DNA from 3 places in the Paenibacillus sp. TY11 genome. Region 1 is predicted to be linked to each of the others. Evidence: riboswitches for the same ligand, from Rfam matches in the RefSeq annotation. Region 1 holds a riboswitch; each other region holds the start of a gene.

Region 1 (10,701 bases):
TCGACATATTTAGGTATTTTATGATGGATTGTGACAATTTACTGCCCTGTTCACTCATCAAAATAATTACCCAGCTTGACTGTAATTTGCTTGCTGCGAGAATCGACTGCGGTCAGGTTCGCCAGTGAAATATAATCGTGCAGCAGGCGCTCTTCGTTCTCCACCTCGCCTGATTCTACCAGCACACCTACACCGGCTACCTCAGCATCAAACTCAGCCAGCAAGTCGACCATCCCTTGAATCGTGCCGCCGGCCTTCATAAAATCATCTACGATGAGCACACGCGATTTCTCACGCATCGCACGTCTGGATAAAGACATCGTATGCAGGCTCTTTTGTGATCCTGAAACATAATTAATACTTACAGCCGAGCCTTCTGTCACCTGATGGTCACGCCGTACGAGAACGACTGGCAAATTCAGCTGTGCTCCGGTTGCATAGGCGAGCGGAATGCCCTTGGTCTCCACCGTCATAACCACGTCAATCTGGCGATTGGCAAAAGCGGTCGCAAATATTTTACCAGCTTCGTTCATCATCGCAGGCTGACCCAGCAAATCGGACAGATACAGGTACCCTCCCGGTAATATGCGATCAGGCTGCTCCAGTTGCGCGCACAGGTCGTTCGCAAACGCAAGCGCATGCTGCTTGGAAAGCCTTGGGATCAATTTGACGCCCCCTGCCGCTCCCGCCAGCGTCAGAAGCTCGCCAGTGCCCTCATCCTCAAATACTTCCTTGATGATGGCCAGATCCTCGCTTATAGACGACTTAGCTGCCCCGTAGCGATCCGCAAAATGAGTAAGAGGCACCAACGTATGCGGCCGTGACAACAAAAATTGCGTCATTTCCACCAATCGTGAGCTTCTTTTAAGTTTTTTCACAACAATTCCTCGCGATCTATTTTCCTGCCGCCCGCTTCGTACAGTAAAGCACCGGCGGACTGGCCGGTTGCTGGCGGAATGTAAGTGATATAGTAAAATCCGAATATTTAATAGTAAATATATCATCTTCGTACGTATTTGTACAACAATTACCACTATAATCAGAAAAAAATATCTAAAATCAGGTCAAAAGTCGTACTGCGTACACATCTTTACAAAATCCTCTTAGTCCGTTGTAGATCCGTGGCACTTTGGCTTCCTTCGATACCAGTCCGAACACCGTAGGTCCACTGCCTGACATCAGTACGCCATCTGCTCCTAACCGGATCATGGAGTTTTTAAGATGCTCTACTTCCGGATACAGCTTTAGTGTTACATCCTCCAATACATTCCCCAGCGCGTTGCATACATCGGTAAAAGAAGCGTTACGGATCGCATGCTCCATCTGTCGGGCAGACGGATGGTGTGTAATCTGATCCGCTTTGACACGACCATACACTTCAGCCGTCGATACATTAATCGGCGGCTTCGCAAGGATCACCCAGCATTGTGGCGGATTTGGAAGTGGCTTGAGCAGTTCTCCGCGTCCGCTCGCTAAAGCTGTACCCCCTGTAATACAGAAAGGTACGTCTGAGCCCAGCTCCGCACCCAGCACCCTTAATTCTGCATCCGAGATGCCAAGCTTCCACAGCTTGTTCAGTCCACGCAGCGCTGCGGCGGCATCACTGCTTCCGCCCGCCAAGCCTGCCGCCACCGGGATATGCTTATCCAGATGGATATGGACGCCCGTAGACACGTTATAACGTTCCTTGATCAGACGCGCAGCCTGAAAAGCCAAGTTTTTTTCATCCAACGGTATGTACCCGGCTTGACTTGAAATAATAATGGTATCACGCGGTAACTCGGACATCGTCAATCGATCAGACAGATCGACCATGGTCATAATCATTTCGACCTCGTGATAACCATCATCTCGCTTACGTAGAACATCAAGCATTAAATTGATTTTCGCCGGTGCTTTTTCATATATTTTCAAGGCGTTCACCCACCTTCAACTTTTCCCTCAAGACAGCTTAACATATTATATCAGACTCAGCGTGTCAAGTCATGAGGTTCAAAAAAGCGGAGATGCCCCGGTATGACCCCGGATATCCCCGCTTTTCATCAGCACCACCGATAGCTACGATTTACGAGAAGCTGCCTGCTCCGCAAGCTGAATGGCCCGCTTGACCATGTTGCCCGCATCCTTGGCTTTAATGCCTCCCCAGCCTTCTTCTTTGACCGTGTCGTAAAACCCAAGATCTTTGGCCAGCTCGTACTTTAGCTCCTCCGACATGACACTCCGTCTTCTTCGGCTCATACATACGCCTCCTTCGGCAATGGAATAAGGAAGATCATTCCCGCCTTAGTATGTGCAGAAGTGCCATGCTTCATCCTGCTCTGTATATACAAAACGGCTTCGTCATTTAAAATGACGAAGCCGCCGTTAAACCTGCAAAGCTGGTATAAATCACGTAAAATCAATTAAGGTGTTTCAAAATATTCGACTACACTTGTATGGGAGTCGGGATCATATACGCTGACTTCCACCGACTCGGTAAGAATGTCAGCATAGCTGTAGGAGACACGTTTAAACGTCTGTTGCTCCTGATCCAGCTTGACGATAAAAACAGAAGGGTACGTTTCTTCCAAGACACCAGTTCGTTCGACGGTCTTACGGCGTCCGCCGTTAGCCCGCAGCAAAATTTTTTGCCCTACATGTGCGTCGAGACTGCGTTTGATTTCCAACAGCGTATTTTTAGCCATTGCCTAACGACCACCTCTTTCCTTGTCCATTATAACGAATTTTAGAGGGATTGTCAAATCGAGCTAAATATTATAACAACACAAAAAATAAGTTGTCAATTTAATTTTTTGCGAACAGGAATAATCTATATAAAAAATGGCAAAAAGCCTCTGGAAGCAGAGGCTCTTTGTTCAGGTTAATCCAATTTGGCACATTTGAATCCTAGATTGCGGAAGGCGTTACTTTAAGCGTCGACAAATTTTCAAGCTTCGGCAGGCCGATGCGATAGCTTCCCCTAGTTTCAATTCCACCCACTCCGCGACTGCCACTGATTGTCTGGTGAAACAGGTCGCCCATATTGACCGTATCACGGATCGAAGTAAAGGCCGCCTTGGCAGCCACGTAAACGGGGTCCAGCGCGTGAATCAGGATACGCCCTGGTGAGCTGGCAAAGTTCGCTCCCGCACGTAGCAGCGCCTCAAAATGGGACTGGCATGCCCCCGCTACAATCGTCAGCGAATCCAGATGACGTTCATATTGTCTTGCTACCTGAATCGCTGCCACAAAATTTTGCGAATTTTTATAGCTTTTCAAGCTGTACAAATCGTAAGGCTGCGGCTGCTTCAGCACACCGTCATGTCCGGTAATGACTACGATATCCGGACGGATCCGGGGAAGCAGGCGATACAACGTATCCGCCATTGCCGATTCGTGAACGTGATGCCCCTCTGCGGGAACACGGAGCTGTTCATATAAACTGAGACATTTTTTCAAATAGCCAGGGTCTCCATCCAGGTGAAGAACCTTTCCCGGCATTTCAAAATACGTCGACTCCACTGGATCACTCCACTCCCCAATCAGAGCTGCCTGACTGCGGGCAGCTTGCTGCTGGCGTGCCCGTTGCAACAGATTAAGAGACTCACCAGCCTTAATGTGGGCCTGTTGAGTCTTACCGCTAATCTGGTCTGCAGGCACTCTGACCAGATCGTTCACAGGGGAATCGGCCAGCAGCCGAAATTCCGTCCCCTTAATGATCGCTTTATCCCGCTGGATGTCCTCAACACGAAACGTGACATCTCCGCCGTACGATTTCCGAACGACCAAGTCTCCTAAACTCATCACACTGTATCACCCCTCTTATATCGTATGGGTGAATGCACAGTTTGGTTCCAGCTTAGGATATACCGGCCTCCAACAGCACAGCGCTGAGACGCGCAAATTCCTCGATACTTAGCGTTTCCCCTCGACGGGAAGGCTCAATATCAGCTTGTTGCAACAGCGGCTCCAGCGTGTCCCTGTTCTCTTTGGTGAAGAAGTGGCTTTTTAAGTTATTGGAAATTGTTTTACGACGCTGGGCAAAAGCGGCATGAACCACTTCAAAGAAGTGTTTCTCATCCACCACGTCCACCGGAGGGGCTTCCCGTACACGCAGTCGAATGACTGCGGATTCCACATTCGGCTGGGGAATAAATACTGTATTCGGAACAGTGCAGACTAATTCAGGTTCGCTGTAATATTGCACCGCAATGCTCAGGCTGCCGTAATCCTTCGTGCCAGGAGACGCAGCCATGCGCTCAGCCACTTCCTTTTGGATCATGACGACGATATTCTCCAGAGGGAGCTTGTCCTCCAGCAGCCTCATCAGAATCGGTGTAGTAACGTAGTACGGCAGATTAGCCACGACACTTACTTTACTGACGTCTGCAAAATCAGCAGCAAACACCTCGCGCAAATCCAGCTTCAACACGTCCCCATGACGTACCTTCACATGCTCGTAAGGGGCCAACACTTCTTCGAGAATTGGCAGCAGCCGCTGGTCAATCTCGACAGCGGTAACTACCTTAGCCGATTGCGCCAGCTTCTCGGTCAAAGCGCCAATCCCAGGACCGATCTCAAGCGCTCCCTTTGTATCATCCAATCCGGCAGCATTCACAATCTTATTGAGAATATTTTGATCAATCAGGAAATTTTGTCCCAAACTCTTTTTGAACGAAAAACCGTGCCGTTGAATAATTTCCTTTGTACGCCGCGGTGTTGCTATATCTTGAATCCCTGTCATACGGATATCACAATCCTTCACTTTCAATTTGTGCCAGCGCACCGGCAAATTCCTCACGGCTGATCTGAAATACAGAGAGCCGTTTATGTAGTTGCTTTCCGTTACAATACCCAATACCCAGCACATTACCCAAGGCCATACGGCGTGCAGCAGCATTGGGGTGGGTGATGAGTCCAGCGTCAATCAGGTCCGCCCACTCAATCAGCGGGTCGGCGCCTTCCACTGTCGTATGTACCCGTGCGAGTGCGTGTCTGATTGCCTCCGGTGAGGCATTCTCCACGCCAATATCCCCTTTGCGCGTCGCTTCTGCCTCGGGTATAAAAGCCTGCTTGCATCCGGGTACCTTGGAGGCGATAATTTTACGGATACGCTCCCCTGCATGATCGGGATCGGTCAAAATAATGACCCCCCGCCGCTCCTGCGCCAATGCAATTTTGCGCAGCGTCATTTTATTAATGGCTGAGCCGCCAGTTTCTATCGTATCCGCTTCAACAGCACGGCGAATGGCCACCGTATCATCCCGGCCCTCTACCACGATCACTTCCTTGATCATTTGCGTTTCCCTCCACTGCTACACAGCAAACTATATTTATCTTTCCCTGCTTTTGAAAACAAAATAAGAAGAGGATATCCTCTTCTTAGCATGGCATAACTATGTTGTTAATACTATCGCATTGTCCTCAACATACACAACCCGTTTTAATTGATTTCAGGCTTTACGGGTCCAATAACATATACGGTTTTACCGTGCTTACGACCAAATTGGTTGGCTCGGCTCAAACTCTCATAATACACATCGATTTTGTGGCCTTTAATCGCGCCACCGGTATCCTCCGCACGGCGGAAGCCCACCCCTTCGATATACACCCACCAGCCGATTGGAATTACACTCGGATCGACAGCGATGGTGCGTCCTTCCGTGACACGCGTGCCGGATGCGGTACGTGTACCGATACCTGGCTCCTGTGAGGAATACGCCGTCATGGAGACATTTTGTAAAACTTTGCTATATTTAAAATTGACACCTGCTTTACGGACAGCACTGCCCGAACTAAGCGTTGTTACCTTAACAGCATCTTTGGGACCGACGGAAGCAGCTAGAACGACCGGTTTTTTCTTCGTTCCTACCGCAATTACCTTATCCACACGCGTCTGTGCAACTTCCTTATTGACCAGCTGTTTGGATACCAACTTTCCATCATGATATACCTTTTGAACGTGCTGAACTACCACGCCCGACTTACCACTTTGGATGACCCGATTATCGCCTTTATAGAGACTCGGATCGGCCGTTTTGATGACCTGATAAGGCACCTGTTTTTTCTGTTCGACCTGCTGTTTCTTCACACGGACGATTTTTATGTCCATGTTAGACGAAACAGAGGCATCCAACGCAGGGTAAACTTTATCCGTTGACGATAATTTATAGCCCGAGGTGCGAATGGCACCCTCTACTGTATTTTCTGTTGTGTACAGCTTTTTCGTCTCATTGCCTGAGGATACTTTAACTTGATTGGCACGTTTAATGACTACGCGATCCCCATCCTGTACTGCTCCGTTTAGCGGCATGGAAACTGTATCATGCGGCTGAAGTGAAATGGAATGCTCGTTGAGCAAATCTTGGAGCTTGGATTCCCGGGTTTCTACCGCAGATGCCTTACCATCGATGACAAAAAAAACTTGTTTTTTAGATTGCGTGTACATCAGAATTGAAATCATAATCGTTAGCGCGATTAGAAAAATAGCAACCAAAGCAGCCTGGCGCACATTCTCTTGCTTCCAACGCAATACGTAAGACATGCTGGATGAGCGTGACTCATGGGTCTCCTCTTTTTGGAAAATGCCCATTTCCTCCGTCCTCCTTACATAGCCCGCCGTCTGGAGTAAGACATAGTTGAGATTTGACGTGACTATAACAGATTTTCTACAAGACAAGCCCGTACTGCGACTGTCCTGCACCATGTACCCGTCTTCGCGGCATGCTGTCCTCCCCTGTTTAACCACAGTATGATGACAGATTTTCTTTTATTCACAACAAAAAAAGCCAGAGAAAGAGACTAGAGAGCTCTTTCGTGGCTTCCGGCATGTGTGAATATGCGGGAAAACTCATGCACGAGATGGCTTCTCTCTTGTTACGCTTACGGGGTTAGCTGTCGGGTTCGGACGTAGAGAGACGCCCTAGTTTGGGTCAACCGCTCATGGCGGTCGCCTTCACATTCACCCCAAAGACCCAGAAAGAAATCGAAATATGGCTCCTCCACCTGTTCAATCCCATCTGGGGAAAGAATTTCGGTCGAGCCGACTGGCAGAAGAGTTTACTCTTCGTACCTACGCGCCGGACTTGCAGAAAGCCATACCGGTTCCCCCGTTCCCTGTTAAGGGACTCAGCGAGACTGGTTCATGAAATGACTTGTTGAGGTTTACATTCAAACAACAATTCACTGAAAAGATGATATCCTGTTTCTATGCATGTTGTAAAGCAGGTTTCAAGTACATTTTTTAAAATATTCGGTTAAAAGTTTGTAATATTCTCGAGTTTCCTGCAACAAAATTATGATTAGCTCCGTCTATCTCTTTATTTTGATCGATTTCTTCGCTTTTTCATTGAATGTCAAATCGTTCCAAGGCATTTTGGGTCGTTATGGCTACCAATTCCTCCACCGTAATACCCTTGATTTGGGCAGCAGCCTCTGCCACCAGTCTCACATGTGCTGACTCATTTCGCTTCCCGCGAAACGGGTGAGGCGTCAGATAGGGAGCGTCGGTTTCAATGAGCAGACGGTCCAGCGGCACCTGTGCGAGTACTTCTTTTGGCTGCTTGGCATTTTTGAACGTTATTGGACCACCGAAGGAAAGGTGAAAACCCATATCCAGCACCATTTTAGCTGTCTCCCAGCTCCCGGAAAAGGAGTGCATGACTCCGCCAATCTCACTCGCTTTTTCCTCACGCAAAATCTTAACAATATCTTCATGTGCATCCCGGTTATGGATAACAATGGGCATATTGAGCTCACGAGCCAGACCAATTTGATTTCGAAGCACCCGATGTTGCACATCCTTCGGTGATGTATCCCAATAATAATCCAGACCGATCTCTCCGATGGCTACAACCTTCTTATGACTGCATAACGATGCAATCCATTCTAAATCGCCCTCCTGCATTGTAATGGCATCCTGCGGATGCCATCCAACTGCCGCATAAATAAAATCATACGTCTCGGCCAATTTCATGGTGGATGGAATGGTCTCACGATTAAATCCGATATTGATCATCCGGGTTACTCCTGATTCGACAGCACGTGCTATAACTTCTTCACGATCTTCGTCAAATTGTGGCGCATCCAAGTGAGTATGAGTGTCGAATAAATCCAAGGTTATCATCTCCTTTTTTTACTTACATTTCTATAAAGTTGTCTATTGTTTGACAAAATAATTCCTTATTTTGGAGGGAAGCCTGTCTTTTACCCCGTTCAATTTATTCTGGGGATAATACATATGATATTTCCCTCGGTGAATGCCACTTATTGAGCGCACAATTTCCGAAACTTCGGATATTTCTCTCACCTCGCCCTGACGTCCAAGCAGTAAAATCTGGTTGTCCGTCGAACCACCCTGCCGAAACACATCATAAGGAAGATCTGTCGGAAAATCAATTTCAAGATCATATTCAGGGTGCAAACCAACCTTTTCCAAAGCCTCTCGAATACTGTCAATGGTATCTGTATCCATATTTTCTATTTCTACATATTTATACAATCTACGGTCCATAAAACGGCTGCTCAAATCACTTAAAATCTCGTCCTTTTCTCGTTTCCACTGGCTAAACACCGTCTGAATCAAAGACTCGTCGAGCATCAGATACTGCTCTACTGAAAGTTCTCCTTTTAAAAGATCCGGTAGCGGGTCCAGCAGAAAACCAAACTCATATCCGTTTCTAAATAATTCCTTCGCTCGCTTGAAAATTTTACGTAAAAGGATTTCCGAGCTGCGTGTTACAGGATGAAAATAAATTTGCCAATACATCTGATAGCGTGACATTAGATAATCCTCTACTGCATGCATGCCTGACTCCTTCACAACAATTCTCCCATTATGAGGACGCAGCAGTCGTAAAATACGATCCAAATCAATCGTGCCGTAATTGACACCTGTCGAATGAGCATCCCGTAACAAATAATCCATACGGTCGGCATCTAGCGGACTTGTTACCAGGTTGACAACGATCGGCTTATCATATGTTTTGGCTATAACCGCGGCGACCTTTTGTGGAAGCTTCTCATCGACTTGCCGTAGCACGGCGTTGATCTTCGTGTCCCCCAGTACAATGCGGCATGTCCAATCCTCATGGTTCATATGAAAGGCTTCTTCAATAGAATGAGAAAATGGACCGTGCCCCACATCATGCAACAGAGCGGCACACAGAGCAACCAGCCTTTCCTCCTTTGGCCAATCAGGAAAATCTCCACGTTCAAATTGAGAAATAATACGTCTCGTAATCTCATATACGCCCAGTGAATGTGAAAAACGGCTATGCTCCGCTCCATGAAACGTAAGATAAGATGTACCTAACTGCCGGATGCGCCGTAAACGTTGGAACTCCGGTGTGTTGATCAACCGCCATATCGCAGTATCCTGAACATGGATGTAATTATGTACCGGGTCTTTAAAAACTTTTTCTTCACTGAGTGGCTGGTGCAAGATATCAGCTCCTTTAATATTCGGAATAATGGATTAAAATACAATAAAATCCTAAACGATCCCCCTCATTCGACATTATTTGTCGTAATATGTCGAATTATAGTTTTTCGACATTTCCAAATCGACAAACAGGATAAATCATCAGTAAATTAAGGTAATGCACATGAATAAAGCTCTTTGATCTAAATACTTTTGCATAATTAGGCTGTTACTACATTTTTAAGGTTGACTGTTTTGGGAATCGTTGGTATAGTAAATATCAGAAAAGAGAAAATTTTGTCGAATAATGACACTTATATTATTTTAAACGGCGAGAGGAGCCTGATTTATTATGATGAAATCCACTGGTATTGTAAGAAAAGTTGACGAGCTCGGACGTGTTGTTATTCCAATCGAATTGCGTCGCACCCTGGGAATCGGAGAGAAAGACGCTTTGGAAATTTATGTTGATGGCGAGCGCATCATGCTTAAAAAATACGAGCCTGCTTGTATCTTCTGCGGCAATGCTGAGAACGTAATTTACTTCAAAGGGAAAATTGTTTGCCAAGATTGCATTTCTGAGATCCCAACACCTGTGACAAACTGAGAATTTTAGTATATAATAGACTCATCAGGGATTGTTAATTCTAACCTTTTTCATATATACTCCTTGTTGCCTTCCACGGTTTGAACCCAACCGTTGGAAGGCCCTTTTTTGTTTAGACAGTTATTCATAAGAGTGCGTTGTAAACATCCCTCTTGGAGATTGAACGATCTGTGGCTGTACGCTTCATTGCATCCTTGCGTGTAAGCCCCTCTGACTCGTAATGAGCAACGTGGGACTCCAAAGATAAGGACTGCCACCATGCCTGACGTTCCTGTTCCTCTTCCTCTTCGTTTTTTCCCTCAACCACCAGGCAATATTCACCAATCGGCGGATTCTCCTCTAGTTTAGCAAGGCATTGCTCCACCGTTCCCCGCACCCATTCCTCATGCAGCTTGGTCAGCTCACGCGCAAGCACCACTTTGCGTGACCCTAATGTTTCCTTCAATATCGTCAATGTCTTCACAATACGATGAGGCGATTCATAAAAAAGAATCGTACCGTGAGATACCTGGAATGATTGCAACAACTTCTCCAGGTCCTTTTTCTCCCGTGGTGGAAAGCCAGCGAAGGTGAACCTTTCTGTATCCAGTCCTGAGGCAATTAAAGCTGATAGTGCTGCATTCGCCCCTGGGATAGGAATGACGCTAATTTCCGCTTCCAGTGCCAGTTTGACCAGATCCGAACCAGGGTCAGA
Region 2 (10,701 bases), on a different contig from region 1:
TGTTGGAATAACGCTCCTTCAGCTCCTTGATCTTGTGGATCGTAGCTTCCAGCTTGTCATTATAACGAACCACGGTCATGTTGTTTGTCATCCACTCGCCCAGCTCTTTATGAAGAACATAGGCATTTTCTTTACCGTCCATATGCAAAATACGCTCATACTTCTCCGTCTGCTGATTGACCGCCCCATCAAATATGGAGGAAGCTACATCCTGTGCAGATTTTTTCAAGCCTTTGATATATTCCACAGCCTTCGGTCCAGCCACCATCCCGCCGTAAATGGCTGACAGCAACGAGTTCGCGCCAAGACGGTTCGCTCCGTGATACTGGAATTCACATTCACCAGCAGCGAACAGACCCGGTATATTCGTCATCTGATTGTAATCGACCCACATGCCACCCATTGAATAATGCACAGCCGGGAATATTTTCATTGGGATTTTACGCGGATCGTCACCGACGAATTTTTCATAAATTTCAATAATGCCGCCCAGCTTTACATCCAGCTCTTTCGGGTCCTTGTGGGACAGATCGAGGTACACCATGTTCTCGCCATTAATACCCAGTCCATCATCAACGCATACACTGAATATTTCACGTGTCGCAATATCGCGAGGGACCAGATTTCCGTAAGCCGGATACTTTTCTTCGAGGAAATACCACGGCTTGCCGTCCTTGTACGTCCAAATACGACCGCCCTCTCCCCGTGCCGACTCGGACATGAGACGCAGCTTGTCATCACCTGGAATAGCCGTCGGATGAATCTGGATAAACTCACCGTTCGCATAGCGTACGCCCTGCTGATACACCGCACCGGCAGCCGTGCCCGTATTAATGACGGAATTCGTGGTTTTACCGAAAATAATCCCGGGACCACCGGATGCCAGAATAACTGCATCGGCCGCAAAAGTTTTCACTTCCATCGTACGCAAATCCTGCCCGCAAATCCCTCGACAAATGCCTTCATCATCCAGTACAGCCTGTAAAAATTCCCAGTTCTCATACTTGGTCACCAAACCTGCAGATTCCCAGCGCCGCACCTGCTCGTCAAGTGCGTACAGGAGCTGCTGCCCTGTCGTCGCTCCAGCAAAGGCTGTCCGATGATGCTGAGTACCACCGAAGCGGCGGAAATCCAGCAGTCCTTCCGGTGTCCGGTTAAACATGACGCCCATGCGGTCCATGAGATGGATGATCCCCGGAGCCGCTTCGCACATCGCTTTTACCGGCGGTTGGTTTGCCAGAAAGTCGCCACCATAGACTGAATCGTCAAAGTGAATCCAGGGTGAGTCTCCCTCACCCTTGGTATTTACCGCACCGTTGATGCCGCCTTGAGCACAAACGGAGTGGGACCTTTTGACCGGAACCAAAGAAAATAAATGAACATGAACTCCCGCCTCAGCCGCCTTGATCGTAGCCATTAGACCTGCCAGACCGCCGCCCACGACAATAATGTTGGATGCTGCCATTTCTGCTCACTCCTTTTTTTCAGGGTTTTAACCTAATCCCCTTTTACGATTAAAAATAGAATCTAAACACGATGTATAATTTATATGACTCGTTTACAGTAGCTGTTTAAAGGCGCTGCATTGCACCAAGGCAGTTGCCGTTTCCTGAAATTCCGCGCTGCGGAATGCAAGCAGGGAAGCGATGAAGCCGATAGACACCACTACGAACAGGGTCATACAGATATAGGAAGATACTTTTTGCGCACGTGGCCCCACTGTAATCCCCCAACTGACCATAAATGCCCACAGTCCGTTAGCAAAGTGAAATGATGCCGAAACGACGCTGATTAAATACAGAATGAAATAAACCGGGTTCGTCACAATGCCATGCATTACGCCGCCTAGTTCCTCATGTGTTACATTACCCAGGGCCACCTGAAAGCGTGTGTCGTATACGTGCCAGATAATAAATACAAACGTAATGACGCCGGAAATACGCTGGAACAGAAAGCGCCAGTTACGCGAATAGCCAAACCTTTTGACATTTGGATCAGCCTGATAAGCGATATACAAGCCATAGATTCCGTGGAACAGTAATGGCAAGTAGATGAATAACGTTTCTAGTACAATAACCAGCGGCAAACCATTCAGGAAGGCCACGCTGCGATTAAATCCTTCCTTGCCGCCCTCCACCGCTGTGAAGTTCGTCACCAAATGCTCAACAAAAAATAGAGCCAACGGAATGACGCCAAGAAGTGAATGCAGCTTTCTGGAATAAAATCCTCTCATCTAGGTCATGCTCCCTTCTCCCGATAATAGCGTTTTCAATAGTAATATAACATATAAAATGACAGTTCCCGACAGGAAATGTCCAACAAGGTGTCCCTTAAAAGGAAAAACAAAAGTGTGAACATCTTGTGTCGCTTTCATGTTACTCCTTTTCGGCTTATAATGGAATTGCAATATACGTATTAATTCTTATGTCTTTTTTGCATATAGAGAGGAAGTGGATGATTTGTTTGAGGATTTGAACGCTTTTGCCGTCATTGTCGAGCAGTCCAGCCTGAATAAAGCTTCCAAACTGCTTAATCTGTCCCAACCCGCCCTGTCTCGCAAAATTGCCAAGCTGGAGGAAGAGCTGGGTGTGAATCTCTTTGATCGTCGGGGCAAACGGCTCGAAATTACGTCGACTGGCCGATTTGTTTATACTTTCGCGCTGGAGCAACGGCAACGACAGCTTCGCTTCTTACAAAAGCTGTCCCAGCACAAAAATGAAGCCCAGAGTATGCTTACACTGGGCGCAAGTCTCACGACACTCCAAACGACGCTGCCTACCCTCGTCGAAGCTTTTATGAGCAAGCATCCTCAAACCGAACTGAAGCTACTCACCGGCAAAACTCATGAAATCGTCGCCTTTGTACGCGACAAAAAAGCAGACGCCGGTGTTGTCGGGTCTGCCATTCATGAAGCCGGATTGCGTTGCATTCCGCTATTTGACGATCATTTGGAGTTAGTCGTTCCGATCGGACATGAATTAACGGTCAAGACAGAAACAGCCTCGATGAAAGACCTGCAAGGATTGCCGATGATCATTTTCTCCAAAGGAACCTGGTACCGCAGTCTGACGGACGACTTGTTCCAGCGCAGCGGCATCATGCCGGATATCCGCATGGAAATCGACTCCTTCGAGGCGATTGTACGCCTGCTTCCAACCTGTAAGGCTTCCGCATTGCTGCCCAAATCCTATTTGCGCAGCGAACTGCTGCGGGATAATGGACTAACAGCATTGTACTTGCCCGATTTGAAGGAGACACGCCGAACGACCTCCCTCATTTACTCGGAGACGACCGATCTTGGCCCGACTGCGCGACGCTGGATTAGCGAGATACGTGCGTCGTTTGCAGGCTACCGTATGGTGTAGAGGGTTTATCCCTCTTCATTGACATTAACAACCTCATCCTCAAAGCGGCCGATATTGTCATTGGAACCGATGATGACCATAATATCGTCTGCTTTTAGCCGATCCATAGCCGTCGGTGCGATCAGAATACCGTTCGCCGTATGAAGCGCCACGACACTGCAACCAAAGCGAGTACGGGCATTTAGCTCTGCTAACGTTTTGCCATTCAGACATGCAGGTACATTGAGTTCCACAATGCTGTATTCCTTGGATAACTCCAAATAATCGAGCAAATTAGGCGTGACTAGCTGATGAGCCACCCGGATACCCATATCTCGTTCTGGATAAATGATCCGGTCCACACCGAGCTTCTCTAACGCACGCCCGTGCAGCACAGATATGGCTTTGGCTACGACTTTTCTGACACCCAGCTCTTTCAGCAAAATGGCAGTCAGAATGCTCACCTGAATATCATCGCCAATCGCAACAATGCCACAATCGAAATTGCGGATGCCCAGTGATCGCAACGAGTCCTCATCGGTAGCGTCCGCTACGACGGTATGCGTCAACAACTCGCTCATGCTGTCGACGACATCCTCATTACGGTCGATACCCAGTACCTCGCACCCCATATCTACCAATTGTAAAGCCAGGCTTGAGCCAAACCGCCCCAAGCCAATAACTACAAACTGCTGCGTTTTCATATCTACTCGAAAACTCCCTTATCTGAATCAATTTCATAAATGATTAAACCAACGAAATGTATACTGCATATAGACAAATCAAACCATTTTGATCTATATGCACTCTTTATTAAAGCTACTGAGGGTATTATGAAATTGATTCATCCTATAATCATTTTGCCTTCCGGATGACGATATAATTCCTTACCCTTTTTCGGCCCCAGTGCATAAGCCAGCGTGAGTGGGCCCAGTCTACCTGCAAACATCGTTAGGGTAATCACCAGCTTGCCTATGACTGTCAAATCAGGTGTAAGCCCCATCGACAGCCCAACCGTACCGAAAGCAGACACCGTCTCGAACAAGATCATCAGAAAATGATGATCTTCAGTTGCCGACAAAATCATCGTCACCCCGATCACGAACAGCAACCCCAGCAGTGTAATGGTCAAAGCCTTGTAAATTCGTCCCTGCGCAAGTCGGTACTTGAACAGCACAATATCTTCCCGCCCCCGCAGCATCGAAATCACCGCTCCAATGAGCAGGGCAAATGTTGTGGTCTTAATCCCGCCTCCAGTGGAGCCAGGGGAAGCCCCAATAAACATGAGTATGATGATAAAAAACTGCGTAGCCTGCCGCAAGCCTGCGATGTCCAGCGTATTGGCACCTGCGGTACGGGGGGTAACGGACTGGAATAAAGATCCCAGCAGCTTACCACCCCAATCAAGCGAACCGAGAGTCTTCGGATTCGTAAACTCAAATACAAAAATCACGAGCGTGCCGACTACAATCATAGCGACCGTCATGCTGAGTACCACCTTGGTATGCAAGGACAGTCTCTTGCGCTTGCGATATTCTGCCAGGTCTGACATCACTACAAAGCCAATGCCGCCAGAAATAATCAGAAACATTGCGGTAAAATTAACAATCGGATCATATACATAACCTGTCAAGCTGCGAAATTCACCGAATAAATCAAAACCAGCATTGTTAAACATGGAGATGGCATGCCAGATTCCAAAATAAATCGCCCTGCCTACGGGCATATCAAAGGACCAGCGAACCGAGAATATCGTAGCGCATACGCCTTCAATAACCAGTGAGTACAGTAATACCTTACGGATTAACCCGACAATTCCCTCTACAGAAGTCTGATTCATCGCTTCCTGCAAAATGAGTCGCTCCCGCAAGGAAATACGACGCTTGAACACCAGTGCAATCAAGGTAGCCATGGTCATAAAGCCAAGACCGCCGATCTGGATCAGCGCAACGATGACAACTTGACCAAAAGTGGTAAAAAAGATGCCGGTATCCTTTACGACAAGCCCGGTTACACAGGTCGCAGAGGCGGCAGTAAACAAAGCGTCTATAAACCCAAGCGGCTTTCCTGTTGTATTGGAAATCGGCAGCATTAACAATAAACTACCTGTTAGAATGATAATGGCAAAGCCCACAACGAATATCTGCGGTGGAGAAAGCCGAAGCCAGCTTGCATTGGGATTCATCTATTCATCACTTCTCTCCTAATCCTTAAAACTATAAAAACAGTGATTTAATACGGTGTAAGCCCACTACGCGTTCCATTTGATCTTCCGATCGCTGTTACCGCCTTAAAAACACTCATTTTATCGTAAGGGTACCAAAGTAACTATAATTAGCATTCCCTGAATACAGGAAGAATGCATGTCAAGCACTATTCGGTCCCCCTGTGTTAATGGTGGGCAGCAGCGAAGGGGGCAGAATTGTTCTGAAAAAGCGAAGCGATCTAACTAATCCATACACTTTTATTCGCACAAAAAAAGACACCGGAAAACCGAGTGCCTGACTTGGTTCCTGCTCACAGCCTACGAGGTTAGCTGACGGATTCGGGCAGCACAGTATGCCCTATTTACACTTCCGGTCTAAGGACCGGCTGTAAAATTCACCCCAGTAACATGGTTCCCCCGTTTTCTCATAGAAATTCGGCTCAAATGTATATCATTACCTATTGTATTTCATAGGCATTGCCTCAAGATTATAATCCTTCTATATCTAGATCACAAAACCGATTTCGTCGAAAAAACGTGAAATTGGCTTTATTTTACGAATGGACGTCGTTTAATCACAGCTTATCTTATTTTATTGGAACTTTAAAGTGCTTTCACTCCATTTTCATGAATATCGCAGGTCTGTTGGCGGGAACCTGTGCAGTATGATATCTTTAATGGATGTTCTTATTTACAGATTAAGGAGGAAACTCATGAATCCTATCGGGAAACCGGTCGTGCTCACGGCCAACTTCAAAAAATTAGGCTTGCTGGGCGGGATTGGCCTGATTTGCTTTTTTATCTTTCAATTGCTTATTCCCTCGCTTAGCAATCCGAATCCGGAATCATTGATGAACGCAAAGGTCATCAGCAAACAAGAAGCGGTCATACACGCGTTGGACTTTGCCCGCTCCGAGCTGGGCTATACTGAATCACAGCCAGAAAAGCCCGTCGTGACCTATCAGGCCGAAACAGATTTGTACGGTTATTTATCCAGAGAAAAACTGCTTCAACAGTACGACCGTACATGGAAAAAAAGTTACCCTTACGAAACCTTTCGGGTCGATCTGCCTGAACCCTCTGCAAAGAGCAAACTGCAAATTCATGTGGATTTATCCACAGGGAAAGTCGTTAGCTTTAAACGGATCACCTCCAGCACCAATTACACACAGGCTGATATTTCTACGGATGAACAAGCACGTAACAGGCTTGTACGTGTGGCTGAGGACGGCATGACGCTCGAAGCCAAGGAGCAGGCGGCAGCAGTATGGGTCAAACGCTTTGGCTTCAAGCCGTCGGACTTAAAGCTCGCGACCACTGAAGGAGAAGGTGGATTAAAGTATACCGTGGACGATAAAAAAATCGGCGCCTCGGTACTTACACTGGCTTTTACTTTTGAAGACGGGAATGTTCGCTCGTTCACCCAAAGCTTTTCGGCCCCGTCGTCCTATACCGATTATGTCGAAAAGCAAACATTCTGGGCGAATTGGATGACCTATGCGGGTTATGGCCTATTTAGCTTAGTACTGGGTGTACTTGCCATTGTGTATGCGTCACTCACCCGACGACATACTTCATTTGTACGCGGCATTGTTCTGTCCGTTGTATACTTTGTTGCTAGTATAGCAGGGACAATGAACATGCTACCTTTATTGCAAGCAGAAGCAGGCAGTCAGGGCATGCTTATATTTCTTATGGTTTTCCAGGTTGGCATTACCTTCGTCATGGCTGTAGCTCTCTACTTCTCCTTGGTCGGCGGTGACGGGCTTATGCGTCAGGTTGGACTGAATGCATGGCCACGTGCGAAAGAGCCGGGATACGGGCTGTATGTGCTTCGCAGTATGTATGTTGGCTACTTGTGGGCCTTTATCTTACTCGGGGTACAATCCATTTTGTTCTTTGTTCTGGAGCGCACATTTAATACGTTCTCCACAACAGATGCCACACAATCCCCTTACAATATGGCTTATCCATGGCTACTGCCGATTATGGCCTGGATGGCAGGTATTGGAGAAGAGACTGTCTACCGCCTGTTTGGTATTCCGATGGTAAAAAAAATAGTAAGAAATACTTTTGTTGCCTGTCTGATCACCACGCTTATTTGGGCACTGGGACATACGCTTTATCCGATCTATCCGGTGATTTCCAGACCTATTGAGCTGACTTTTCTTGGATTGCTGTTCAGTTTTGTGTTCCTGCGTTACGGCTTTATTGCCGCCATGTTCAGCCACGTTATTTTTGACAGCATTCTAATGGGGCTTAGTGTGATGAGTCTAGGTGACACCGTGAATTTGAGCGCTGGTCTATTCTGGATCTTACTTCCAGCCATTGTGGGTTACATCATTTACTGGTTTAGTCCTAAAAAGCCAAATCGAATTATGTTTGAACCTGTAAAAAAAGAGGAGCCGTATTCTACGACTCCTCCTCCCGAAGGGCAGCTATAATCTGACGCGCAAGCTTATCCCCAATAGAGAGAGGCCGGAAGTCTTCGACGCTGGCCTCTCTTATTTTTTTGAGCGATCCAAAATGCTTAAGCAGCAACTTACGCCGTTTCTCGCCGATTCCGGGAATAGAGTCCAGCCGGGAAGTTACCATAGATTTGCCGCGTTGCTCGCGGTGGAACGTAATAGCAAAACGGTGAACCTCGTCCTGAATCCGTTGCAGCAAATAAAATTCTTCGCTATTGCGTGCAAGTGTCACGGCCTCAGAGGATTCTCCCACTAATAGTTGGGAAGTTCTATGTTTGGCATCCTTCACCAGACCACACACAGGAATGAACAAACCCAGCTCATTTTGCAATACATCGGTCGCCGCCTTAATCTGTCCACGTCCACCATCGACAACGATCAAGTCGGGACGTTCCAAATTTTCCTTAAGCACACGTTCATATCTACGTCGGATAACCTCACGCATCGTTTCATAATCATCGGGTCCCTGCACAGAACGGATCTTATATTTTCGATACTCCTTCTTGGCAGGCTTGCCATCAATAAACACGATCATGGCTGAGACTGGATCGGAACCCTGGATGTTGGAGTTATCAAACGCCTCCACCCGGTGCAAGCTATCCAGCCCAATGGCACGTCCGAGATTGCTTGCAGCTTTGGATGTCCGTTCCTCATCCCGCTCGATCAGCTTAAACTTCTCATCCAAAGCAACACGTGCATTTTCCGTCGCCATGCCTGTCATTTGCTTTTTCAGTCCACGCTGCGGTACAAGTACCTTTACATCCAACCATTCAGCCAGAGCGAGGGCCGCCGTACTCGGGTCCTCCAGTCCACCGGATAGTTGGCTTTCTGTTTCCTTTACTCCGGTATCTTGGTCACCAACTTGATCTTGATTTGTTGCTGCTGCATAAGTTGCCCGTTCTTCAACCACCAGCAATGAGTCAGCAGAATGCTCTGTCTCCGTTTGTATCGCTTTCTCATCTGTCTGTCCGGTAGCATCGGTTGTAGCTGCACTGTGGAGTACAGTTTCTGCCGCAACCGATTGATCGACATTGACCTGTTCTGCCTGCATCAGCTTAGGAGAATCCGGCAGCAATATTTCCTGTGGCACTGCCGGGTTGTCACTATAATATTGCGTCACATAGGACATAAAATCACTGTAAGCCTCACCGTAGAAAGGAAAAGTCGACATATGACGCTCGATCATTTTACCTTTGCGGACATATAGGATCTGTACACACATCCAGCCCTTATCTACTGAAAAACCGAATACATCTCGATCCTTCGCATCCGATGTGGTGATTTTCTGCTTTTCCATCATCGCGTCGATGCTGATAATCTGATCTCGCAGCTCCTTGGCCCGCTCAAAGTACAATTCCTCTGCGGCCTCCTGCATTTTACGCTGAAGATCCTTTTTAATTTCCTCATGTCCCCCGCTTAAAAAGGACCCAATCTCCTGACCAATCTGGTCATACGTTTCCTTCTCGACCTCTTTCACACAAGGCCCCAAACATTGATGCATGTGATAATACAGACACACTTCCTTGGGCATTACACCACACTTGCGTAACGGATACATACGATCCAGCAGCTTCTTCGTCTGATGTGCCGCGTAGGAATTGGGGTACGGTCCAAAATATTTTGCTTTATCTTTCAGAACGCGACGGGTCACCTCCAGCTTGGGGTGTGCCTCGTTCGTAATTTTCAAATACGGAAAGGTTTTATCATCCTTCAATAGCACGTTATAACGCGGCTGGTACTTTTTAATGAGGTTGCACTCCAAAATGAGCGCCTCCATATTACTACCTGTAACGATATATTCAAAATCACGGATATCGGAAACCAGTCGCTGCGTCTTGCCGTTATGGCTACCTGTAAAATAGGAACGGACCCGGTTTTTCAACACTTTGGCCTTGCCGACATAAATAATAGTGCCTTCGTTATTCTTCATCAGGTAACAGCCTGATGCATCCGGCAGTAACGCTAATTTGTGCCGTATGTTCTCCAGCGCCTTCTCCTGATTCTGCAAGTCCTCCGCATAAGGTTTCATTCGCCCGGTTCCTCCTTCCATTCTTAATGATTACTCAACTAACTATTTATAATATATAGGAATAGTACACAAAAACGCCCCCGGTATTTACAACCGGAGGCATTGACCTTTCATGGCCGCTCCACCAAGCCCCCGCAGGAGCATGGGTCACATGCGATGATTATTGGTGTTTGGTAAGCATGCTTTTCAGCGCTTCTTTGGAGTTCAGACCTACCACTTTATCAACAGGCTGTCCGTCTTTGAAGACGATCAGGGTAGGAATACTCATCACGCCGAAACGGGAAGCAGACTCTGGATTTTCATCCACGTTCACCTTCGCGATTTTGACGCTGTCGCCAACTTCTGTGGACAGATCCTCCAGAATAGGAGCGATCATTTTGCAAGGACCGCACCATGGCGCCCAAAAATCAACCAAAACGGTTCCTGTGCCTTCGACTTCTGCGTTGAAGGATTGATCGGACACGTTAACAATTGCCATTGTATGTTCCTCCTTTATAGAAAAGTCAAGATTATTATAACCTGTAATGTCTGTTTCGACACCTTTTAATTATATCACAATAGTTTTTTAATTGTAAGATATCGAAATAGCAGACTGATGAACGCTTACCCACGCTGATTTTTTCCCTTTACGGTAATGACATCTACAAAAGGACG
Region 3 (10,701 bases), on a different contig from region 1:
GAACAACAGAATAATAAAAACAGCCAAGTTAAAGCCCATTTCGTTTCCAGTTCCAAAATAACCGGGAAACAACAACATGAGCAGCACAACGAATGTACCGATCTCCACGACGAACATAACAGGATTTTTCATCATAATCATCGGATTTAATTTCATAAAGCTATCCTTGACCGCATGCTTTAAGATGCTTCTGTCTAGCATGCGTTTGCGTTGTTCCTTCATGATCAAGCCCCCCGTTCATCCATCTCATTTTCTTCTTCAATGTCCATCTTCTTCACATGGTCAAAAATTCAGCAACAGGTCCCAATACAATTACGGGCAAAAAGGTCAACGCACCAATCAGCAGCACGACCCCGATCAAAATGGCTCCAAATAACTTATTGTCCGTGCGCAGTGTACCCGTCGTCACCGGAGTCGGTGCTTTGGCATTCAACGAAGCCGCTACAGCCAACAGTGCAATCATAGATACATATCGTCCGAAGAACATAACCATCCCTGTTGTCATGTTCCAGAATACGTTGTTATCTGCAAGCCCCTCAAATCCCGAACCGTTATTTGCCGCAGATGACGCATATTCATAGAGCACCTGAGTCAACCCGTGATATCCGGGGTTAGTGACCGCATCGTATCCCCAATGACTCATAAATGCAAGCGCAGTTGGGGCGAGAATGAGAAACGGATGTACCAAAATGGCAATCGCGATCAGCTTCATTTCCTTGCCTTCAATCTTCCTACCCATAAATTCCGGGGTTCTTCCGACCATCAGTCCGCATATAAACACACCCAGAATCGCGTACATCAGCATATTCATCAGCCCGACGCCCTTGCCGCCAAAAATGACGTTTAGCATCATTTCTCCCAAAGCAGCCATACCACCCAGCGGGGTTAGTGTATCATGCATATTATTGACCGAACCTGTCGTTGCCGCTGTCGTCACCGTAGTGAATAATGCCGATTGTCCAATGCCGAAGCGAACCTCTTTCCCTTCCATGCTTCCCTGAGAAGCATCCACACCCAGCGTCTGTATCAGCGGATTCCCTGTCTTCTCAGACACATACGTAATGGACAGAAAAATAAGGAACAATACCATCATCGAGCTAAAAATAATCCAGCCCTGCTTGCGATTACGGGCAAACAGTCCAAAGGTATACGGCAGCGAAGCCGGCATTACCCACATTGCCAAAATTTCCAGTACGTTCGTCCAGGGACTTGGATTTTCAAAAGGATGCGCAGAGTTAGCTCCGGCATAACCGCCCCCGTTCGTCCCCAAATGCTTGATGGACTCCAGTGAAGCAATGGGTCCCAAAGCAATCTGCTGCTGTGTTCCGCTCAGCGTCGTAATATCCGCCGTAGACTGTAGCGTCTGCGGTACTTTCAATCCAACCAGCACAAGCGTAAGCACAAAGGCCAGCGGCAGGAAAATACGTATAATGGCTTTAATAAAATCTTGAAAGAAATTGCCCATCCCTTCACCGCGCCGCGTCAATCCTCTCATAAAAGCCGCAGCAACAGCAAACCCCGAAGCCGCCGAAGTGAACATCATCATCGTGACGAACGCCATCTGTGTCAGATACGTAAGTCCGCTTTCTCCGCTATAATGCTGGAGATTTGTATTGGTCATAAAGCTGATTACTGTATTAAATGCCAGCGACGCTTCCATATTACTGTTTCCAACCGGATTACCGGGGAGCATTCCCTGCAAGCGTAACAGCACGTAGCTGATCGCCACAAGCACGACGTTCGTTGCAATGAAACTCATAACATACGTAGTCCAACGCATGCTGTCCAGCTTCTTCAATCCTACTACCTTATAAATCAGCTTTTCCGTTCCACCAAAAATCCGATCCGTCCGATTCGGTTCATTCGAGAATACATGATACATATAGGTGCCCACTGGCTTTACCAAGAGCAGCAATATGACGATCACAATTCCAATTTGCAGCAGCTCCATCCTCTATTCCTCCTTCAAAATGCTCCTGCGTTTGGAACAACAGACCTAATTCAGACCATCAATCGAGTGCACACGTTTGCGAAAACCCGCTACCTCTGATGCTTAATTCATGATCTGTTGTTCCCGCCTGCTTTATCCTATAGCTGACTAGAACTTTTCAGGGTTCAGGAGTGCGTAGATCAAATACACAAACACAATAGCTGTGAGCCCAAGCACAACGGTCATCCTCTTCGCCCTCCTTTAGAGGTCTGCACATCACACCAGCGCACAAACAGCAGTATCACTCCATAACTCACAGCCATCAAGAGCAGCATGTATATATCCATCATGTTCATACCCTCCGTATTGGTCCTCAGATCGTCATTCTTATTCCATCATAAAATCATAAACCAGCTATGTTATAAGTGCTTATCCGTTCAACAGGAAACCCACCTCTCCATTCAATGTGTAGATCACATGGTCCGCTCCCAATCCCCGATAAATTCCTTGTGGATTACAGCCGTGCGTAATAACATAGATCGATTCTGATGTTAGTGGCCGACATATTTGCAGGAAACGGCAAGTCAGATTCAAGCTGTTCTCGAACAAATACACACTACCAATTTCTTTTTTTGGAAAATTACATTTTCCCGTTTGCATCGTATTGATGCGCACAATGTGCTCCACACCCATTTTTTTGAGCTGTCGTTCCTCCTGGACGCTATTCGTGAGAACTGCAAACGCCAGTTTTTTGAACATGAGCAATTTCACAAAACTTCTGCCCGCTTCATTCGGTGCAGTGACAATAATTAACCGACCTTCCATCAGTAGCTCCTCTCCCGGTATAAAAGACAACAAAAAGAAGCCGAAGGAAAAAGGCTTTCCTCCGGCTTCTTACATATCCATGATAAAATAAACCATGGCTGCACACGGCGGTTTGTTGCCTCTCCCTGTACGCTTACGAGGTTAGCTGTCGGATTCGGACGTGAGAGTCGCCCTATTTCTGGCACTTGACCGGAAAATTCACCCCATGAGACACACGACTTCCAAAGCCGTACAGTCTCGATTGGTTCCCCCGCTTTTGCAACTGCAAAATTCAGCGCTATAGACAATTCGTTGTTGCTTCATTCATGTTAATTTGAAATTACGTCTTGAATCATACACCCGCGCAAGGAAGACTGTAAAGCTCAACTGCGGGGTTATAAATCGGCCTTTAGAGCATAGAAGATTAATAATAACGCTTACAATGCAATTATGCTTATCACAGCTCCTTCAATCTCTGTTTTTCATCCCTTTTTGAAAATGATAGGCATGTCAATATTGGCGTAGGGTAAGGCGTTGTTGTCCCTTTTTTGTAAAAAGGGAAGAAAATACGCTATATGTAACAGATAAATACCGATTGAACCCGCTTTTATGAGAAGAAACACCTCAATTCGCTCCATTTGCAGCGCGATTTACCGTTTTGAACAAAATACGATTTTACAGTGGCCGAACGCTTATTATAGCTATCCCAACTTGCAACCTCTTATTAAGTTGTTTAAAATTTAATTGTAGAATATCGAATAAGGAGGGATAACATGACCGTTTATGAATATGATGCACAAACCCTGCAAGGGAAACAAATTCCGTTATCCACATATGAAGGGAAAGTACTGCTTATCGTGAACACAGCCAGCAAATGTGGATTAACCCCCCAATACAAAGCGCTACAAGAGCTATATGACCAGTACCATGAACAGGGGCTCGAAATTTTGGGATTTCCCAGCAACCAGTTTGCCAAACAAGAGCCGGGTTCCAGCGAGGAGATTTCCGAGTTTTGCCAAGTCAATTATGGAGTTACCTTTCCGATGTTCGCCAAGACAGATGTCAATGGCGATCAAGCGCACCCCTTATTTCGCTACCTGACCCAAACAGCTCCGGGGGTATTAGGCTCCAAAGCGATCAAATGGAATTTCACTAAATTCTTAATTACACGCGAAGGTAACGTATTTAAGCGTTATGCGCCGCAAACCACTCCGGATAAGCTGGCAGGGGATATTGAGAAGCTTTTGCAGGAAAACTGACATTTTACTTTATCAAAGTCAACAAGCAGCCTGTCTTCCATACGATCGCTTCTGTTGCTGGAGGATATAACGAAAGTGCTTAACAAAAAAAGCATCCCTTCACGTAGAACGTGTCAGGATGCTTTTTCAACTGGGTTTTGCATATAATGCGGTCGAGAGGACTCGAACCTCCACGGGCGTACGCCCACTACCCCCTCAAGATAGCGTGTCTGCCATTCCACCACGACCGCAAATCATAATGTATTGAGGCAACAGATTTATTATACTCTCTCATCATCTATTTGTAAACAAAAATATAATAATTATTTTTAATGTTATTTTATTTAACATATATGAGCTATAAAAATATTTAATTTGACACAAAAGAATTATAAGTGTAAATATATATTACATATTAATTTAAATGATTTCATTTAAACAAAGAACTAAGTCAAATAATATAACATAAAGATTCACTCCAAGGAGGCGAACCGCCCTGCATAAAGGCAACCGCTTGCTGAACTACGCATTATTGTTGGACCCTTCCCTACCCGTTGGTGGCTTTACCCGTTTTTACGGACTGGAGGAACTATTCCGTAACGGACACTTGAACTGTCTGCAAGACCTGGAACATTACATGCGGGACGATTTGTATCCTCAATTTACAACCCTTGACGGCATGGCCATCAAAAGTCTGTATGTCGCCATCCAACAAAACGACGGTTGGCGGATCGCTCTTATTGATAAGATGCTGCATACCCAACGTTCCTCCTTGCAGCACGTGAAAGAGTCGCGACTATCTGGCCAGCGTTTACTCAAGCTCGCCAAAGCTCTTTATCCTTGGCTTGAATTTGACCAACTGGAAGCCATACTCATTCAATACAATGCGATTGGCACACTAGCTACCGTTCACACCTGGATTAACTTCCTCCTCGGAAGCGATGTAGAACAGACCGTTCACGGCTATCTTGCCACAGCGGTATCCTTCTGTGTCGAAGATGCTTTCAAACTGCTCAATCCTCCTTACGAGGAAAAGAATCCTCTTATCGAGCGTATGACCAGCGAGTTGCTCTCCGCATGGAGGAAGTGTAACGAACCTGAGCCAACCGCATTTCAGCGTCGCCTTCTTCACAGACATTGGTCTAGCTCCTACATCACTCAGCCGCCTTATATGACCCATAATAGCCAGTTGGATGAAGCGAAACTGTTTTCCTCCTCAGGCCTATTCAAACGCCTTCCAGCATCCCCCTGATGCGTCGCTTCACCAATCTAGCAGCAACAACAAAAACACTCTGCCCCTTTCCTCAAGGGCAGAGTGTTTTTGTTGATTTTGTTTAAGACGACACCGCGTTAATGTTGTATAATATAAGTAACTATAGTATAGAACGGACGGTGTTGGTATGCTGCGATCTCATCGAGACAAACAACAATCCTTTGAATTGGTTTCTCTGGAAGAACTGGTACCGCAAAGATCATTTGCTTCGTAAAGTTGATAAATATATAGACTTCTCCTTTATTCATGAGAAGGTAAGCCCGCTGTATTGCGTAAACAACAGGCGTCCTGCCATTGATCCTATCGTGTTGTTTAAAATGATCTTTCTCGGTTATTTCTATGGCATTCGCTCAGAACGGCAACTCGAGCGAGAAATTCAGACGAACCTGGCTTATCGCTGGTTTCTGGGGCTAGGCTTAACCGGATAGGCTTCCGGACCATACAACGATGAGCTGAAATCGCCGCACATGCTTTAAAGACACCACGATCTTTCAAGATATCTTCGATGAAATTGTGCTTCAGGCAATCTCTCACCGAATGGTGGGCAGACGTGTTCTCATGACCGATTCCACACACGTCAAGGCCAATGCCAATAAACATCAGTACACCAAAGGGGTAACACCCCGGGTTCCAGATATCAGACCCTTATGATGTAAAGAAAAAAGAAACCCATGTCTCTAAAAGACGGGGTTTCTCGACAATCTGACCGCTTTATGGCGGTGTTTTTTTTGTTTACCCGTTCATAGACTTGTCTGGATTTTGGGTATATTGTTCACTTTAACATCTAATTTTAGAGGTGCTGTTCAAATTCAATACAAGTAATTTTTCACTATTAACATCCATGGTCGGATTGTGTAAGTCACATTACTTGACTCCTATATAAGGTCAAGGTAATCATAGTAAAGCACACGAATTATAGTGGAGGCGTTTAAAAATGGATTATCACATTATTGCTAATTTTCCATCTAATCGAGATTACAAAGGAACATTGAAAGTTTATAATGATAGTGGTCGTTTGGTATTTGGACCTGTAGAAGCTTTAGGTCGTGGATCAAATGATCCAAAAAACGGTAACGATCATACCAACTGGAGACTTAAATATGCTGACATTCCTACAGGTGTTGCGAAAACGATTGTTTATGCTAAAGGGGGTTCTGACTACTCTTATGTCCCTTACAAGCGGGTATAGCTGAGTGGTAAGCAGTAGAGATGATATATCATGTGTCTAAGATTCAGGGTGCGGTTCAAAGGGCATGCTAGACCCATTTATTAGTTGTGATTTGAAAGCTCTACATTAAAAGAAGTGCCTACACCTTTCTCACTGCTAACGGTTACATAGCCATTATGTTTTTCCACTATTGATTTGACGATTGATAGCCCAAGTCCTGAGCCAGCAATTTCACGAGAGCGAGACTTATCTACACGATAGAATGGTTCAAATATATTTGCCAATTCATCATCTGCAATGCCCATACCTGTATCGGTTATGTGAATTATTATCATGCTTTCCTTAATCTCTGAGTTTATCTCAATCCGTCCACCTAACCTATTGTATTTGACTGCATTTTCAATTAAATTGTAAAAGGCCCTATGGATAAGATCTTTATTTCCAATAAAAGTATATCCACAATTTTCAAAAGACACCTTTATGTTTTTTTCATCAATGAACAGCTTCAGTTCATCTAAGATATCTTCTATTACTTCTTGTAGAGCTATTTTATCAGCAAAATTTTCATTTTTTTTAGAACTTAGATTTAATAGATCATCAACTATCTTTATAAGTCTTTCTGTACTTTGTTCTGTAATATCAATATTCTCTTTATAATCATCAACCGATGGTTTATCATCCATTTTTAAGACTTGTATTCCTGCCTTTATGGTAGCTAGCGGTGTCTTAAGTTCATGTGCCGCATTTGCCGCGAACTGCTTTTGATTTTCAAATGAGTTATTTAATCTATCCATCATAATATTAAAAGAGTCGGCAAGGCTCCCTACCTCGTCTTTTGATCTTATATTAATTTTTGCGGAAAGATTATGTTCATTTATACCCTTAATAATCGTATTTAGAGTGGTAATTGGTTTAAGTACCTTGCCTAAAATAAAATAAATCATTCCAATTCCAATAATCATTATGATAATCATCCAAGCTATGCTTCGATCAGCGAATTCTTGTTTTGCATTTTCTAATGCAATCATGGGACTATCATTTGATGGTTCTTCATTTATATTTCCATTGGTATCTATCCCGTCAACGGAGGTTACACTTAATGCAGGAGTATGCGCAACAGACAAACTGTATCCAACATTTCCAATTGAAATGCTGGTTAAACAAGCGGCAACCAAAAGAATAATAAAACCTGTAAGAAAAGTTAATTTGATCTGCAAAGATAATTTATTTAACATTCCCATCGCCTTTGCTTTCAGAAATAATATATCCTTGGCCGCGGATATTTTTAATTAAATCGTCATTAGCGGTGGCAGAACGTATTTTTTTCTTCAATGAATGAATATGGTATTTTAATGAGTTTGAAAATAAGTCCACTTCGCTATCCCAGACATGCTCTATCAGTTGTTCCGTACTTATTACTTTATTTTTATTGAACATAAGATATTCTAAAACAGAATACTCTTTTTTTGTTAAATCCAGTTTGGTGTCATGAATAGCTGCAAATTTCTGTGATGTATCCACTTTAATATCTCCAAGTGTCAATATAACATCATTCTGAATAAATGAACGCCTTAACAGACTGCGAATTCTTGCTTCCAGTTCATTAAAATCAAAGGGTTTCACCAAGTAATCATTTGCTCCATTGTCAAGCCCTTTTATTCTATCTTCTATTTCAGTGCGAGCTGATAAAATTAGGATCTTAATTTCATTATCTTTCGAGCGAATTTGTCTTAACACTTCTATACCGTCTATTTTAGGAAGGTTTAGGTCAAGCACAATCATATCATATTCATATACCTCATAAAGTTCCAGAGCTTTCTCACCATCAGCAGCTAAATCCACCGAATAATTACACCTTTTTAAGCCCTTTGCTATTATAGTTCGAAGTGTAGTTTCATCTTCTACTAGCAGCAATTTCATGAAGTATTCCTCCTTTATCAGTTCCAAACATTACAATAGTCGTACAAAATAATTGTACGACTATTGCATGTGTAGTTACAATTATGTGTTGCTAACTACTTGATTGGTTGTATTGCTGGAACTACTTCAACTGAAATCGGTCCATTCTCATTCACACTATTTTCCTGTATTTCTCCTGCTCCAATGTCATTGGTTATACCTGGCGGACGCTCGGCCGGAGTTAACTTAGTTTTCACTTCATTTGCTGCAAAAGCTGTTATCGCTGTTGCGGACATAATACCAAATGCTAACAAACCTGCTGTGAGTTTTTTGAATTTCATACTAATCTCCTCCTGTTTACTTTTACTTATCTTGTAACTACTCCCTAAGTATAGAGAATGAATAGTTAGATTCCGGTTAGGTTATTCTTCTTGAACACAACTTTTCAGTGCTTCTTTATTTCTTTTAACTCCATAGTTAATCAACTCCGAACAATGATTGTACTTATATTTACATAACAATTGTTCGCAGGATTCAATTATCAACATTAGGAAATAACATAGCCTTCTTCTAAAAAAGGTGTGCATGTTTTAATAGCGTCATATAATTCTTGCTGCTCTAAAGAAAATTCCAACCGAAGCATTCCAGGCATAGTAGAAATAGACGATACTCGCGCCGTTTGCTTGTATCATTTTGTATTTCACTTGTATGAGAAGCGGTGGCATGTGTAGATCAAGTTTTCCTCATATTCTTCTTCCCCGATTCCGAAGGTGACCCACGAAAGTTTGATTTGGATCATTCGGGTTGTATCTGCGGTTCATTGCTTGTTCAAACTCTTCGACCATATCCCCACGTACCTCCACTGATAGTTTACCTTTCTCATTTATACATTTTTTTTGTAAATTATTATAACTCTCCTGCCCGTTTGGTTTAGTCCCCAATTGGCTCTGAACATTAATACCATGGCTCTTTTCCAGCATCAAGCGGCTCTCACTCATTAACACAATGGCTTCGAAATATATCTCTAACCTACGGGCTAAATACAAGAACAGAAGCCCTAAAATCATATTTTCTTAATTTGATTAAAAAGGTATCCGAAAATAGAGAACTACAAAAGCCCAAGGACAGACCAAAACGCCCGTTTCCAGCCTTTGAGGTGGCTTCAAAAAGAGCCATGCCACATCTTTTGGTAAAGTCCAGGATCATTTTTGACCGATCCGGAATCACAGATACGATTGCAAAATTTAAAGAAGAAGGTTGAAGAGATCCTGATAAAATGTGGGATGTAAAAAAGCGCAAGAGGATATCAATAACTTTTCGGCTAACAAGGAGAAGCAACCCATGATCGATGAAATCATCCGTAATATCATTAAAGAAGAGTTAGCAGCTTTTTCTGATGATATACTTGAAACTTCCTGACTGGAACAAATAATGGCTGCGACGAAATTATGATTCATAGCGGAGACCCTGCTAAGAGCACATCTCTAGCTTGGTATCCTCTACGTCGAACATACGGTTGCATCAGACTTTCTAACAGTGACCAAAGAACACTAATTCAAGTGCTTGAGCAAAACGGAGGCTCCGGTAAAATCACAATAGGCGAGAGTTAATGTGGCAGGAATTACTTCCGCTCACAGATTGTCGAAAAACCCCGTCTCAAAAGGACGGGGTTTTTCGACAATCTGACACTCTGCCCCTTTCCTCAAGGGCAGAGTGTTTTTTTCCTGATATAACCGAAATTCCACATCTTTAACAGACTCTAGACGTTTATTAGAGCATCTAGCACTTAATTAAGTAATTAATTTAACAAAATAACGCATTTACGATTGTAAAAACACGTATAAAAGTGTATCATAGTTTTAGATGGTTAATTCTAACATGTTTACTGATGATTATTATAACACACCAATTATTCCGCAAGAATCCGTAAGGGGCGATTTCTCTTGAACAACAAAATGCCTGTCACCTCCTTCGGGTGGGCCATCAAACAACGGCTTGTCGAACTTCGACTGGATCAGAAAACATTTTGTGAGACACACAATATTCCGCCTTCACGCTTGTCCAATCTGATTCACGGCACCCGCAAAGCACAAAGGTACAGAAAACAAGTTGCTGCAATTCTGAACATCGACGATAACGATTATAAGGAGGCGCCACCACTCTAAACCCAACAAGCATTCCAGTTACATACACAGCACGCATATCATCATGAACCCAAACAAACCCGTAAATCGAACCCCTTCAGTCCGTTTTACGGGTTTTCAACCCAAACGATCTTAGTCAAAAGATTATTCCGGCTTTGTTTTGTCCTTCTCACTTTTTTGCTTACGGTATTTCGCAAATTCAACATATTCTAAAATAAAATTCTGTTCTTCTGTCTCAAGATCTT

What was found. Region 1 has a riboswitch for cyclic di-AMP ahead of AC6EJC_RS25555 (resuscitation-promoting factor). Riboswitches for the same ligand answer to the same signal wherever they lie in the genome.
Region 2: linked by a shared signal. The riboswitch ahead of AC6EJC_RS06870 (TrkH family potassium uptake protein) and the one ahead of AC6EJC_RS25555 (resuscitation-promoting factor) in region 1 are both predicted to bind cyclic di-AMP.
Region 3: linked by a shared signal. The riboswitch ahead of AC6EJC_RS04285 (hypothetical protein) and the one ahead of AC6EJC_RS25555 (resuscitation-promoting factor) in region 1 are both predicted to bind cyclic di-AMP.

Annotation. Positions count from the first base shown of each region.
Region 1 is NZ_JCBAIQ010000038.1:11,609-22,309, forward strand. Features, by position in the region: gene purR (pur operon repressor) at 51-878, opposite strand; gene ispE (4-(cytidine 5'-diphospho)-2-C-methyl-D-erythritol kinase) at 1,060-1,914, opposite strand; gene AC6EJC_RS25530 (small, acid-soluble spore protein, alpha/beta type) at 2,059-2,238, opposite strand; gene veg (biofilm formation stimulator Veg) at 2,403-2,684, opposite strand; gene yabG (sporulation peptidase YabG) at 2,887-3,783, opposite strand; gene rsmA (16S rRNA (adenine(1518)-N(6)/adenine(1519)-N(6))-dimethyltransferase RsmA) at 3,839-4,723, opposite strand; gene rnmV (ribonuclease M5) at 4,731-5,276, opposite strand; gene AC6EJC_RS25555 (resuscitation-promoting factor) at 5,423-6,571, opposite strand; cyclic di-AMP (ydaO/yuaA leader) riboswitch at 6,843-7,123, opposite strand; gene AC6EJC_RS25560 (TatD family hydrolase) at 7,325-8,095, opposite strand; gene AC6EJC_RS25565 (HD domain-containing protein) at 8,138-9,421, opposite strand; gene AC6EJC_RS25570 (AbrB/MazE/SpoVT family DNA-binding domain-containing protein) at 9,753-10,007, shown strand; gene rsmI (16S rRNA (cytidine(1402)-2'-O)-methyltransferase) at 10,132-10,701, opposite strand, start outside.
Region 2 is NZ_JCBAIQ010000005.1:111,150-121,850, reverse strand. Features, by position in the region: gene sdhA (succinate dehydrogenase flavoprotein subunit) at 1-1,465, opposite strand, end outside; gene AC6EJC_RS06885 (succinate dehydrogenase cytochrome b558 subunit) at 1,559-2,233, opposite strand; gene AC6EJC_RS06880 (LysR family transcriptional regulator) at 2,460-3,365, shown strand; gene AC6EJC_RS06875 (potassium channel family protein) at 3,371-4,048, opposite strand; gene AC6EJC_RS06870 (TrkH family potassium uptake protein) at 4,189-5,529, opposite strand; cyclic di-AMP (ydaO/yuaA leader) riboswitch at 5,851-6,001, opposite strand; gene AC6EJC_RS06865 (CPBP family intramembrane glutamic endopeptidase) at 6,264-7,994, shown strand; gene uvrC (excinuclease ABC subunit UvrC) at 7,963-10,047, opposite strand; gene trxA (thioredoxin) at 10,208-10,525, opposite strand; gene dnaI (primosomal protein DnaI) at 10,651-10,701, opposite strand, start outside.
Region 3 is NZ_JCBAIQ010000003.1:19,718-30,418, forward strand. Features, by position in the region: gene kdpB (potassium-transporting ATPase subunit KdpB) at 1-222, opposite strand, end outside; gene kdpA (potassium-transporting ATPase subunit KdpA) at 275-1,951, opposite strand; gene kdpF (K(+)-transporting ATPase subunit F) at 2,099-2,176, opposite strand; gene AC6EJC_RS04285 (hypothetical protein) at 2,360-2,755, opposite strand; cyclic di-AMP (ydaO/yuaA leader) riboswitch at 2,870-3,042, opposite strand; gene AC6EJC_RS04290 (glutathione peroxidase) at 3,508-3,993, shown strand; tRNA gene AC6EJC_RS04295 (tRNA-Leu) at 4,141-4,223, opposite strand; gene AC6EJC_RS04300 (urease accessory protein UreF) at 4,487-5,224, shown strand; partial or broken gene AC6EJC_RS04305 (transposase) at 5,373-5,857, shown strand; gene AC6EJC_RS04310 (hypothetical protein) at 6,180-6,434, shown strand; gene AC6EJC_RS04315 (sensor histidine kinase) at 6,515-7,648, opposite strand; gene AC6EJC_RS04320 (response regulator transcription factor) at 7,638-8,333, opposite strand; gene AC6EJC_RS04325 (hypothetical protein) at 8,429-8,653, opposite strand; gene AC6EJC_RS04330 (hypothetical protein) at 9,056-9,310, opposite strand; gene AC6EJC_RS04335 (Rha family transcriptional regulator) at 10,256-10,477, shown strand; gene AC6EJC_RS04340 (helix-turn-helix domain-containing protein) at 10,601-10,701, opposite strand, start outside.